2 regions of the Cohnella sp. GCM10027633 genome follow, and region 1 is predicted to be linked to the other one. Evidence: predicted binding sites of a transcription regulator. Region 1 holds the regulator's gene; the other holds the start of a gene.
What was found. Region 1 encodes LexA, which represses DNA repair genes until DNA is damaged. Its sites were predicted from a motif close to CGAACATATGTTCG; they were not measured.
Positions count from the first base shown of each region.

Region 2: the regulator LexA is predicted to act here: its motif matches at 2,680-2,693, upstream of addB (helicase-exonuclease AddAB subunit AddB).

Region 1 is NZ_JBHTGV010000001.1:502,695-509,202, forward strand. Features, by position in the region: gene ACFQZG_RS02145 (1,2-dihydroxy-3-keto-5-methylthiopentene dioxygenase) at 1-147, shown strand, start outside; gene ACFQZG_RS02150 (nucleotidyltransferase family protein) at 211-774, opposite strand; gene ACFQZG_RS02155 (HAD family hydrolase) at 841-1,632, opposite strand; gene ACFQZG_RS02160 (hypothetical protein) at 1,646-2,167, opposite strand; gene ACFQZG_RS02165 (DUF896 domain-containing protein) at 2,215-2,406, opposite strand; gene yneA (cell division suppressor protein YneA) at 2,542-2,958, opposite strand; gene lexA (transcriptional repressor LexA) at 3,120-3,740, shown strand; gene ACFQZG_RS02180 (NADPH-dependent FMN reductase) at 3,905-4,447, shown strand; gene glnA (type I glutamate--ammonia ligase) at 4,543-5,871, opposite strand; gene ACFQZG_RS02190 (MerR family transcriptional regulator) at 5,903-6,316, opposite strand; gene ACFQZG_RS02195 (methionine gamma-lyase family protein) at 6,421-6,508, opposite strand, start outside.
Region 2 is NZ_JBHTGV010000003.1:450,304-456,811, reverse strand. Features, by position in the region: gene ACFQZG_RS11295 (type III PLP-dependent enzyme) at 1-788, shown strand, start outside; gene ACFQZG_RS11290 (IucA/IucC family protein) at 785-2,602, shown strand; gene addB (helicase-exonuclease AddAB subunit AddB) at 2,780-6,319, shown strand; gene ACFQZG_RS11280 (UvrD-helicase domain-containing protein) at 6,316-6,508, shown strand, end outside.

The sequences.
Region 1 (6,508 bases):
GAAGCCGGCGACGTCATCTCCGTTCCGGAAGGCTACGCTCACTTCTTCACGCTCATGGACAACCGCCAGATCGTCGCCGTTCGCCTCTTCATCGAGCCTGCCGGCTGGGTCGCCCACAACTACGACGATCCTGCATTCGTGAAGTAAGCCAATTGCTGTATAAATAAAAGACGTACGGACCGTATTCGGTTTCGTACGTCTTTTTGGTCTTCACCCCTCCAAGATCGTCAGCCGATGCCACTTCTCCCGCCAGTTTTTATCGGTGATTCGTTTCCTGTAAATTCCGATCTTCTCAGGGGATAAGTAATACGGCGTCGGACGCACGATGAGACGTACTAAGTCTTCTACTCCGTACGGAGCAATGAGTTGCACATTTCCCTTCGCGTCTATATGGGCGCCGATGGCCGTGCACGTCTCCGGAAAATGGGCCAATCCGTCAGCGGTCGAAACGTATGGCGAATGACCGGATTTCGCATGCATGCGGGCTTGATTTTTAACCGACCACGGGATCGAACCGTCCATGGCAAGCAGCGCAATCTCGTACTCTTGTTCCGTACGCTCGCTCGTATCGGCGGCATCGTAATAGACGACGTCGACGTCCGGCAATGCCGTCGGGGCATCGAAGCCATGAAGAGCATCCCATACTTTCGAACGAATGAATCCGGCGCATACGCAGGAGTCAGGCAGGCGTAACTGCCTTACGCAACGGAGGACGTGCATCATCCTCTCATCGCAAGCTATCCATTCGGCAATGTCTTGCTCCCTCATCCGCATTCCTCTCTCCCCTTACAAAAAACGAAGACAGCGCGGGACGCTGTCTTCGAAGTCGATGATTGCGGTTTATAACGTCTTGAGCAGACCGGGCAATTCCGTCAAGCTGCGAATTTCGTGCTTCGGCACGATATCTCCGCTCAGCTTCGTCTCGTGGCGGTTGATCCACACCGAAGTCATGCCGACGCCGTTCGCCCCGAGAATGTCGGTCGTCAGCTTGTCGCCGACCATGACGCCTTCGTCAACCGTAATGCCGATCCGTTCCATCGCGTGCGCGAACAGCCGCGGCGACGGCTTGCCTTCGCCAAAATCGCCGGAGATGACGATCGCGTCGAAGTAAGGAACGAGCGTCGGCATGCCGTCAAGCTTCTCCTGTTGCAGATCCGGGGAACCGTTCGTGAGCAAGAGCAGCTTATAGTCCTGGCGAAGCTCGTCCAATACGGCGAACGTCTCTTCGTATACGTAAGGCAGGCTGCGGCGCTGCGCCGGGAAGTACTCCGCCAGCTTCTGTCCGAGACTCGGATCGTCGACGCCGAGCGCCGCCAATCCCGCGGTCCAAGCATTCGTGCGGTAAGCCGGAGCGAGCTGTTCCAGCTTGCGGAACATGTCGTGCTCGCCTTTCTTGAAGTTGCCCCACAGCGCTTCGAACGGATTGATACCGATCATCTGCGTGAACGTATACGTCTCGTACGTCTCGTACAGCGCTCGCGCTTCCTTGCGGACGGAAGCTTCCAATTCGGCTTCGTTCAGCCCCGTCGCTTCCGCGGCGAGCTTGCACGTGTTGCTGAACGCTTCCGTTACGCTTCTCTCGTCCCATAACAACGTATCGTCTAGATCGAATAGAACTGCCTTAATCGACATCGGTGCGGTCTCCTCACTTCGTCTTCTGTTCGAATTCCACTTGGTGCAGGTCTGCGTATACTTTCAGCCGCTCGGCCATCAGGTCGATCGGGAATCGGTTCATCAATTTCGAGAATACCCAGTTCGAGCCTTTGACGGTGTCGATCACGACATAGCCGGGCTGAATCGTGATCTTGCGAACCTCGGACGGCCGCAGCGTCTTGTAGCCCGTGAACTTGCGCGTCTCTAGCGTGTCCCGGGTGACGGACAAATAAGGGCGGCGCATGTAGTAGAAGAAAGCGAGCAGGACGTAACACCCGATCGTCACCCAGAACAGCGTCGGGTCGGTCAGGAATTCGTCGGACCACGGCTGCGCCAACGTCACGTAGAGCGCGATGAGCATGAGGAGCAGGATCGGGACGACGTAATTGCGCCCTTTGAATTTGTCGACATGCGGAGCGGATGTTGCGCTAATCGATTTTTTGCCGTCTCTTTTACGGCGTTTGTTCACTTGCTTGGCGTTCTTCTGAACCATGCGTTCCCATGAGCGGGACATAAAGCTCCTCCTCGTCAAATGCTGCTGCGTTAAGCCAACCGATCTATTTAATGTACAATCGTTGGTTTCTCGTCCGTGATTTCGATCTGGTCCAGCTGCTGCCGGAAGTTGTTCTTGAAGTTGACCAAGTATTCCTTGCGCAACCGATCGCGTTCGACCGTTTCCTCTTCCGTCAAGCCTTCGGCTTTGCTTTTGCGGGCCAATTCGTTAATGCGCCCAATCAGCTTCTCCATTTCCATGGCGTTGTCACTCCCTTCCGTATATCTTCTCTACTTTGACATTAACGGCGATGCGTTGTCAAGAAAACCGGGCACGCAAAAAAGACCGGGTTTCCCCGGTCTCGGAACATTCGTTCGCATCGCGTTCGTATTGCATTAAGGCAACATCTTGGCTGGTAAAATCAACGTCTGTCCTGCTTGTACGGACGACGAGGACAAACCGTTCCGCTTCTTGATGGCATGCACCGCGTCGCGCGTATCCATCGTATCCTTCTTATAGGAAGCGGCCAAGTCCCAGATCGTATCGCCGCTATCGACGGAGATCGAGATCTCCGTTGCCGTCGCCGGCGAAACCTCGGCGTCCGATGCGAACGTATGCGCGAACGCGAATCCGCTGAACAGAATCAGAAAGGCGAACAGTATAAAGAAGGAACGCGCGATGCCTAAGCCGCGATGCGAACGAGCCGGCGCTTGCGGCGCCGTCCGTCCCGCGTATGCTGGCTTAGCGTAAGCCGTACCGTTACGAAGCGTTGAAGCAGTTGCGGAAGAACCGGATACCCATGTATGTACCATTTACGCTCACCCCAAACATTTGTTCTGGTATCAGATTAGCACGAACATATGTGCTTGTCAACAAATTTTGGAACATTTGTTCGGCGGAACGAATGTTTGTGCGAACTCGAGTTCTGTGTTATAATTTGTCATCATGAGCTGATACATAGGGAGGGCTTGGCGTGTCCAAGATGTCCAATCGCCAAAATGCCATTTTAGACTTCATTAAGAACGAAGTGCGCGACAAAGGGTATCCCCCTTCCGTCCGCGAGATCGGCGAAGCCGTAGGGCTCGCATCCAGTTCCACCGTGCACGGCCACCTCGATCGCCTGGAGAAGAAAGGCTTGATCCGCCGCGATCCGACGAAACCGCGCGCGATCGAGATTCTGGGAGACGACGACAACGTGTTCGGACTGGCTGCCTCCGTTCGCCAAATTCCGCTCGTCGGCAAAGTAACGGCCGGCGTGCCGATAACGGCGACGGAGAACATCGAAGAGTACTTCCCGCTGCCGGCGACGATGGTCGGCGATCAACCGGTGTTCATGCTTTCCGTCCAAGGCGATAGCATGATCGAGGCCGGCATCCACGACGGCGACTACGTCATCGTACGCCAGCAGCCGAACGCTACGAACGGAGATATCGTCGTCGCGATGACGGAAGACAACGAAGCGACCGTCAAGACGTTCTATAAGGAACGCGATCATATTCGTCTCCAACCGGAGAATTCGAGCATGTCGCCTCTCCGCTATCCGAACGTCAGCATCCTGGGTAAAGTCATCGGATTGATTCGCTCGTTCATGTAAGCCGGCAAGCTCGCCGGCTCGGCGACAAGGCAGACCCGCTCATCGGGAGATGACGGGTCTGCCTTTTTTCTTGCTCGTTTGAACGTCGCTTATACTGGGTAATGACGATTGGACATACTATTTAACGAACGTGCTTTTAACGATAAACAATTCAGGAGGACGACATGTCACAATTGAAAATCGGAATTATTCTGGGCAGCACCCGCCAAGGCCGCGTTAGCCCTCAAGTCGGCGAATGGGTGAAGAAGCACGCGGATGCGCGCAACGACGCGCATTACGAGATCGTGGACATCGCGGACTACAAGCTGCCGATGTTCGGCGAGACGGACGCCACGGAGCAAGCGACGAAATGGAATACGACGCTCTCCGGACTCGACGGCTTCGTCTTCGTCGTCGCCGAGTACAACCACAGCATTACGGGTGCGCTCAAGAACGCGATCGACTACGCTCGCGACGCATGGAACAATAAGGCGGCCGGCATCGTCAGCTACGGCTCCGTAGGCGGCGCGCGCGCAGCCGAGCATCTGCGGGGCATTCTCGGCGAAGTATCGATCGCCGACGTTCGCGTCCATGTGGCATTGTCGCTGTTCACGGACTTCGAGAACGGCAGCACGTTCAAGCCCGCCGAGCTTCACCTGACGAACTTGAACGGCATGCTCGACCAAGTCGTCGCCTGGAGTGGCGCGCTCAAGACGGTGCGTTCGTAAACATCCGTTAGCGAATTTCACCCTATCTATACGGAAACCGGCCCCGCGAACGTCCGAAGACGCCGCGGGGCCGGTTATTATGCGTTGCGTTTATTCTAGAACGCCGTCAAATACTGATCGCGTTCCCATTGGTGGACTTGCGTTCTGTACATGTCCCACTCGATCTCTTTGAGCTCGTAGAAGTGGCTGAGCGCGTGATCGCCGAGCGTCTCGCATACGACGTCGTCGCGAAGCATCTCGGACAATGCTTCCTTCAAGTTGATCGGCAAGCTCGGAATGCCCGCGTCGATCCGTTCCTCTTCGCTCATCACGTAGATGTTGCGATCGACCGGCGGCGGAGACGTCATCTTGTTCGCGATACCGTCGAGACCCGCCTTCAGCATGACCGCAAGCGCCAAGTAAGGGTTGGCGGCCGGGTCCGGGTTGCGAGCTTCGATGCGCGTGCTAAGGCCGCGGGATGCCGGAATCCGAATCATCGGGCTCCGGTTGCTTGCGGACCAGGCTACGTAGCAAGGCGCTTCATAGCCGGGAACAAGACGTTTGTAAGAGTTGACCGTCGGGTTCGTAATGGCGGCGAAACCGCGCGCATGTCTCAAGATACCCGCCATGTATTGTCTAGCGATCGCGCTAAGACCAAGCTTATCGTTCGGGTCGAAGAACGCGTTCTCGTTGCCGCGGAACAACGATTGGTGGCAGTGCATGCCGGAACCGTTCATTCCGAACAGCGGCTTCGGCATGAACGTCGCATGCAAACCGTGCTGGCGCGCGATCGTCTTAACGACGAGCTTGAACGTCTGGATTTGGTCGGCCGCTTTGATCGCGTCCGCATATTTAAAGTCGATCTCGTGCTGTCCCGGAGCAACCTCGTGATGGGAAGCTTCGATCTCGAAGCCCATCTCCTCGAGCATAAGCACGATATCGCGGCGGCAGTTCTCGCCGAGGTCGGTCGGAGCGAGGTCGAAGTATCCGCCTTGGTCGTTAAGCTCCATCGTAGGGTTGCCCTTCTCGTCCGTCTGGAACAAGAAGAACTCGGGTTCGGGACCTACGTTCATCGCCGTGAAGCCCATCGCTTCCGCTTCCGAGAGCGCGCGCTTCAGAATGCCGCGAGGATCGCCCGCGAACGGAGTGCCGTCCGGCATGTAGATGTCGCAGATCAGACGCGCGACGCGATCTTGCGTCACCCATGGGAAGACGACCCACGTGCTCAGATCCGGGTACAGGTACATGTCGGATTCTTCGATCCGTACGTAGCCTTCGATCGAGGAGCCGTCGAACATCATTTTGTTATCGAGCGCCTTGTCCAGCTGGCTGAACGGAATCTCGACGTTCTTGATCGTTCCGAGCAGGTCGGTGAACTGCAACCGGATGAACCGAACGTTCTGTTCTTTCGCAATCCGTTTAATATCTTCGCGAGTATAGCTCATGACAGCCTCCTAATAATGGGCAACAGCCGCTTTATTTGTTCTTGAAAAACCGCGAAAGCTCGCCTTGGATGAGCGAGACTTGACCCGGACGCTTGCCTTGCATCAGCTGCTGCTTCAGCATGCGGTGAAGCTGGGAGTCGGACATCTCGCGCCGCTTGACCTCGGATACCTCGTTGATGACGGTCGCGTCGCTCTCGTTCTGCCCGACGGGGTTCATCACTTGCTTGATGCCTGCGATATTGACGCCCTTCTCGATCAGCGACTTGATCTCCATGAGACGTTCGACGTCGTTGAAGGAGAACAGTCGTTGATTGCCGTCCGTACGAGCGGGCTGGATAAGTTCGTGCTGTTCGTAATATCGGATTTGGCGGGCGGTTAGATCGGTCAGCTTCATTACGATGCCGATCGGAAACAACGCCATATTCCTGCGAATCTCGTCGCCCATGTCATACCAACCTTCCACGATTGCCTGCTGTTTTTGAAATCACTTTCATTGTAACGAAGTCGCAAAAACATGTCAAGGCATGTAAGGTTTGACCGTGCCCGAACTTACAAATATCCGCGTTCGCGGAAAACCGACAAAACCTGCTGTACAGCTAACTTCACATGCGCGTAAGTAAGTCCGCCTTGCATATAT
Region 2 (6,508 bases), on a different contig from region 1:
TGGGGGGCATGGCTACGCCGTTCGGGATCGACGAGACGCGGTTGGCGGAGGCGATCGCGCTCGTGCGCGATCCGGGCAACGGGTACGTTAGGCTGGACGGGTTTCACTTCCACTCGTTGTCGAACAACCCGGACGCGAGGCTTCACGCGGAGATGATCGAGCTGTACTTGTCCAAGGCGCAAGAGTGGGGAGAGACATACGGCGTCGTTGTCCGGGTCGTGAACGCGGGAGGCGGCTTCGGCGTGTCCTACGACGGAACGCCGAACTTCGATTGGCCGCTCTTCGCCGATCTGCTCTCGCGAAGCCGGGCGGTGAGGGAGCTCGGGGATACCGCGCTCTTCTTCGAGCCGGGACGTCTCCTGGTCGCCGATTACGGGTACTACGCGGCGGAGGTCGTCGACGTGAAATCGTCGCATGGACGCGAATTCGCCGTCATTCGCGGCGGTACGCACCACAACCGTCTGCCGGCTTCTTGGGGACATGACCATCCATTCCATATCGTTCCGGTAGAGGAGTGGGCCTATCCGTTCGAGCGGCCGAGCGTGGAGCGGGGGCGCGTTACGATCGTGGGCGAACTGTGCACGCCGAAGGACCGGCTGCATACGGACGCCGAAGTGGAGAGGCTGCGAGTCGGTGACATCGTCGTGTTCGAGAAGTCCGGCGCTTACGGCTGGACGATCTCCCACCGCGATTTTCTCGGCCATCCGTATCCGGAATTCCTGTACTTCGGCGAGGACGTCGGGGCGGAGCGCGGAGAAGCGGCGAAGACGGGAGGGGTCGCGCGATGAGAGAAGCGATATCTCCGGTTCAAGCCCGCGACGCGGAGCAACGGGTGCTCGGCGATCTGATCGACGCGTTCATCGCGGAACGATTGTTCCCGACGGACGGAGGCTCCGTCGTTCGGCTGGCCGACCATCCCGCGCTCGCGGAGCCGTTCGGATCGCACGGGGACGGGCTCGCGTACGCGGGGGACGCGCTGTTCCTCGTGCGGCCGAGCATTAGGCAAGATTATGAGTGGATCGCCGGGTCGCCGGTATTCGTCAGGGACGCCTTCGGTTGGCGAGAGATTCGGACCGCCGGGGAACTTGCTGCCGCGGCGTTGGACGGTTCGGCTCATCCCGGCGCGGAAGCTTTCTTGCGGGCGCTGGAGACGGCGACCTGGCAGACGGAACGAAGTCTATCCCGAACGGCGTCGGGATACGGGCCCTCGCCGCGGTCGCCTCACGAACGTTACTTGCTGGCCGAGCGGATCGCATCGATGCGGGATCGTCCGTTCCATCCGACTTCGAAGGCGAAGATCGGTTTCTCGGAGAGCGATTACGAGCTGTACATGGCCGAATTCGGCCGGCCGACGACGATGCGGTGGGTCGCGATCGCCAGCGACAGGGTCGTCGCCGGCAGCCCGGGAGACGGCAGGGAGGCGCTGGACGCGCTGAGCGGACCCGAGCGCGCGCTCGTCGAGCGGGAGATGGAACGAAGAGGCTTGGCGAAGAGCCGGTATACGGCGATTCCGGTCCATCCTTGGCAATTGGAACGGATCATCGCGCCGGCGTTCGGGCGCGAGATCTCGGACGGCACGATCGCGGTGCTGGACGCGCTCGCGGGGGAATTCGTCGCGACGTCCTCGATGCGTTCGATGGCTTCGACGCGAGATCCGGCCGTATCGCTGAAGCTGCCGGTGAGCGTCTTGTCGCTCGGGGCGGCGCGTTATTTGCCGGTCGTCAAGCTGTTGAACGGATTGGCCGGGGAGCGAATGTTCCGCCAGGCGATCGGGTGCGACGCGACGCTGGCGGGCAGGGTGTTCCTGTGCGAGGAGCATCTATGGTGGGGCTATATGCCGGAGACGATGGGCTTGTTCGACGATCATCCTCGCCATCTGGCGGCGCAGTTGCGGATGTATCCGCGGGAGCTGCTGGACGAACCCTACGCGATCGTCCCGATGGCGGCGTTGGGCGACGCGCTTGGCGACGGCGCGCGGTACCTGTTGTCCGAATTGACCGGGCGCCCCGCGTCGCCGGAGGAAGCGTTCCGGTTCTACCGCGCGCTTGCCGCGCTGTTCTACGACGTGGCGCTCAGGCTACTCAAGATCGGCATCGTGCCGGAGTTTCACGGGCAGAACGTCTGCCTCGTGCTGCGGCGGGGCGAGCCGGTCGGGCTGCTGTTCCGGGACCACGATTCCGTGCGGCTCCATCAGCCGTATCTGAACCGGCACGGTATCGCGGATCCCGGTTACCGGATTCGGCCCGGCTATTCCAACAGCTTGTACAACGAGACGCCGGAGAAGCTGTTGTTCTACGTTCAGACGCTAGGGACGCAGGTGAATCTCGCATCGATCATGCAAGCTTTCGAGACGGCGTTCGGATTGCCGGCCGAACGGCTGTGGGCGGCGACGGAATCCATGCTTAAGGAAGCGCTGGCGCGCGTCGATATTCCCGCGGACGACAAGGCGAGACTGTATCGGCTTCTGTTCGTCGAAGAGACGTGGCCGACGAAGCTCGTCGTGCGGCCGCTGCTCGAGTCGGAGGGCGTTCCGGGAGCGATGCCGTCCGGCAAAGGCGTCGGGGTTAATCCGTTCCGGAGGGCGAGGATTTTGTCGTATTAATAAGTAGAAGATCGTCGTGTTCTCCTGTCGTATGGCGGGAAACCGACGATCTTTTTTTTACCCCCGCCTATCGCCACCGAACGCCTGTGCGCCTATTCGCGCCATGTGGTACAATAGTCGGAGTCGGTTCGGGCGCGGACAAGCGCCCTGCCAAGCATGGCGAGGGAGGTGCGAAGCATGTCGCTTCGGCTTATTACGGGACGTTCCGGCAGCGGAAAGACGCGGTTCGCGCTCGACGAAATCCGGGAAGGACTGCGGCGGGATCCGCTCGGGGCGCCGCTCATTCTGATCGTGCCCGAGCAGGCGACGTTCCAGGCGGAATACGCGATGGCGACGACGCCGGAGCTCGGCGGCTTCATGCGCGCGCAGGTGCTCAGCTTCCGCCGGCTCGCGTTCCGCGTCATGCAGGAGACGGGCGGCTCGGCGGTCATTCCGATCCACGATAACGGCAAGGCGATGCTGTTGCACAAAATATTGGAGGCGAACCGCGAGCGACTGAAGCTGTTCCGCGGCGGCGCCACGGAATCGGGCTTGGTCGCGCGCATGAACGAGCTGCTGACGGAGATGAAACGGTACGGCGTGGACAGCGTGAAGCTGCTCGGAAGAGCCGACGCCGAAGCGAAACGGGCGGCGCGCATGCCGCAGGCTTCGCTGCTATCGGACAAGCTGCATGACTTGTCGCTCGTCTACGCGGAGATGGAGCGCGAGCTCGCCGGACGTTGGCTGGACGGGGAAGACATGCTCGATTGGTTGGCGAAGGGCGCCGCGACGGCGCCGTTGCTCGAAGGCGCCGAAATCTGGCTCGACGGCTTCCATGGCTTCACGCCGAACGAGTACGCGGCGATCGAAGCGCTCTTGAAGCGGGTTCGCAGGCTGTCGGCGACGCTGTGCGTCGACCGTCCTTATTCGGCCGGCGAACGACCGGACGAGCTGGCCTCGTTCTATCAGACGGGGGAGACTTCCGCGACGTTATGCGAGATCGCGGATCGCGCCGGCGTTCGGCAGGAGCCTGCCGTATCGCTGGATCCGCTCGTGCCGCCGAGGTTCGAGCGCAACCCGATGCTCGCGTTCGTCGATGCCAACTGGGATAGCCGCAAGCGCTGGACCGGAGACGCGGCGCTGCTGCGGCCCGAGCATCCCGCCTGCGGGCTGTCGTTGCACGCGGCGGCCAATCGCCGGGCGGAAGTAGAGGCGGTCGCCCGCGACATGGTGAAGCGGGTGAGGGAGCAGGGCGGCCGCTGGCGGGAGTTCGCCGTGTTCGTGCGGCGGATCGGCGATTACGCCGATCTCGCGGCGTCGGTCTTCGGAGAATACGGCATTCCGTACTACCTGGACGGCAAGCTGACCGTCTCTCACCATCCGTTCGTCGAATTCGTCCGTTCCGCGCTCGAATGCGCGAGCGGCGGCTGGAAGTCGGAGGCCGTATTCCGCTGCGCGAAGACGGACATGCTCGGTGCTTCGAGCGAGCGGATCACGAGAGACGAAATCGATAGATTGGAGAATTACGCCCTGGCGACGGGCATCGACGGCTGGCGCTGGCACGACGACCGGGTGTGGTATCCGCTTAGGCGCGGAGATCTCGAGGAAGAGGGCCGGGAGGAAGACGCGGACGAGGCGATGCGGCGGCTGTTCGCCGTGCGCGACGCGCTGCTGCGTCCGCTCGTCGCGTTGGAGAAGCGGATGAAGGCGGCGAAGACGGTTCGCGATCTTTGCGAGAGTCTGTACGCGTTTCTCGAAGAGACGGACGCAGCGGATACGCTGGAGCGTTGGGCGCAAGCGGACGCCGACAACGGGCAGCCGGGCCGGATGATGGTTCACCGGCCGCTATGGGACGGCGTGTTGCAGCTGCTTGATCAACTGGTAGAGTTGATGGGCGAACAGCCGAAGGACGTGCTGTTGTTCGCGGGCATGGTCGACTCGGGCTTGGAGGAGCTGAAGCTGGGAGCGGTACCGCCTTCGCTGGACGGCGTGCTGATCGGCAGCCCCGAGCGGACGCGGTCGGATCGCGTCCAGATCGTCTACCTGCTCGGAGCGAGCGACGGCGTCATGCCGATGCGAATCCCGGAGAACGGCTTGCTAGACGAAGAGGAACGCGATCGGCTCGCGGCGGACGGCTTCGCGATGGCGCCCGGGGCGCGCAGAAGGCTGCTCGACGAGCGGTTCCTCGCGTATTTGACGCTGACGACCGCCTCCAAGCATCTATGGATCAGCTATCCGGCCGCGGACGAGGAAGGAGCGGCATTGTTGCCGTCGTCATGGATCAAGACGCTGCAGAAGTGGTTCCCCGGCATTCCGGTGGAACAAGTCGCGGCGGAGCCGCATCCTTCGTACCCCGAGCACGAGCAGCTTGCCTATGCCGTGCAACCGGGGAGGGCGCTGACGCATCTGATCGCTAGATTGAGAGGCTGGCGGCAGGGCGAGCGGATGGCGGACGGCTGGTGGACCGTCTACGAATGGTTGAGATCGCGCGAGGGCTGGCGGGAGCGTCTCGCGACGCTGATCGCCTCTCTCCGCTATACGAACGAAGAGATGCCGTTGCGGCCGGAGACGAGCCGGCTTCTGTACGGCGAGAGGCTGCTCGCGAGCGTCTCGCGCATGGAACGGTTCGTCGCATGCCCGTTCCAGCACTTCGCCGCGCACGGGTTGAAGCTGAAGGAGCGGCAGCTGTACCGCGTCGATTCTCCGGATATCGGGCAGCTGTTCCATGCCGCGCTGCGGCAGACGACGGAGAAGCTGTTCGCGGACGTCGTCGCGGGCGACGACTCGGCGCGCTGGCAGGCGGAAGCGGCCGCCGCGGTCGAACGGCTGCTGCCTCGCGTGCAATCGCAAATCCTGCTGTCGTCGGGTAGACACCAAGTGATGGCGCGCAAGCTGCGCGACATCGTCAGCCAAGCGTCCGCCATGATCGGGCGCCACGCGGGGCTGTCGGCATTCAAGCCGGTCGGCCTGGAGCTGAGCTTCGGACCGAACGGCTTGCTGCCGCCACTCACGCTCGAACTCGGAGGCGGCCGGATGATGGATATCGCCGGACGGATCGACCGCGTCGACGCGGCCGAATCCGCGGAGGGCTTGCTGCTGCGGATCATGGATTACAAGTCGAGCAGCGTGAAGCTGAAGCTCGACGAAGTCGCGCACGGACTGTCGCTGCAGATGCTGACCTACCTCGACGTCGTCGTCTCCCACGCGCCGCATTGGCTCGGGAAGCCGGCGAAGCCGGCGGGCGTATTGTACTTCCACGTGCAGAATCCGCTGATCGTCACGCCGAACGGCATGTCCGCGGCGGAAGCGCGGGAGGCGCTGTTCCGGCAATACCGGATGCAAGGATTGCTGCTCGCGGACGGGGAATCGGTCAAGCTGATGGACGAATCGTTGAACGATGCCGGCAAATCGGCGATCGTGCCCGTCGAATTCAAGAAGGACGGCACGTTCTCGTCCCGCTCGCAAGTGGCTGACGAAGACCAATGGAGCATGCTGAGAAGCTCGGTGCGTTCGCAAATCCGGCGCATCGGCAAGCGGATCGTCAGCGGCGACGTCGCGATCAATCCGTACAAGATGGATCGCCGCAGCCCGTGCCAATTTTGCGAGTATCGGCCGGTGTGCCATATCGACGCCGAAGTCGAAGGCAATCCGTACCAGACGTTGACCCGGGCCGCCGACAAGGACGAGCTGTGGCAACGCATTCGCCGGACGGCGCAGGAAGGGGAACGATCGCAATGAGTCAGCTAGCCGATTGGCCGGCGAAGCCCGAGGGCAGCCAGTGGACCAACGAGCAATGGGCGGCCGTCGTCGCGGACGGCACGAACTTGCTCGTCGCCGCGGCGGCGGGCTCGGGCAAGACGGCCGTCCTCGTCGAGCGCATCATCTCGCGGATCGCCGACGAGACGAAGCCGCTCGACGTCGACGCGA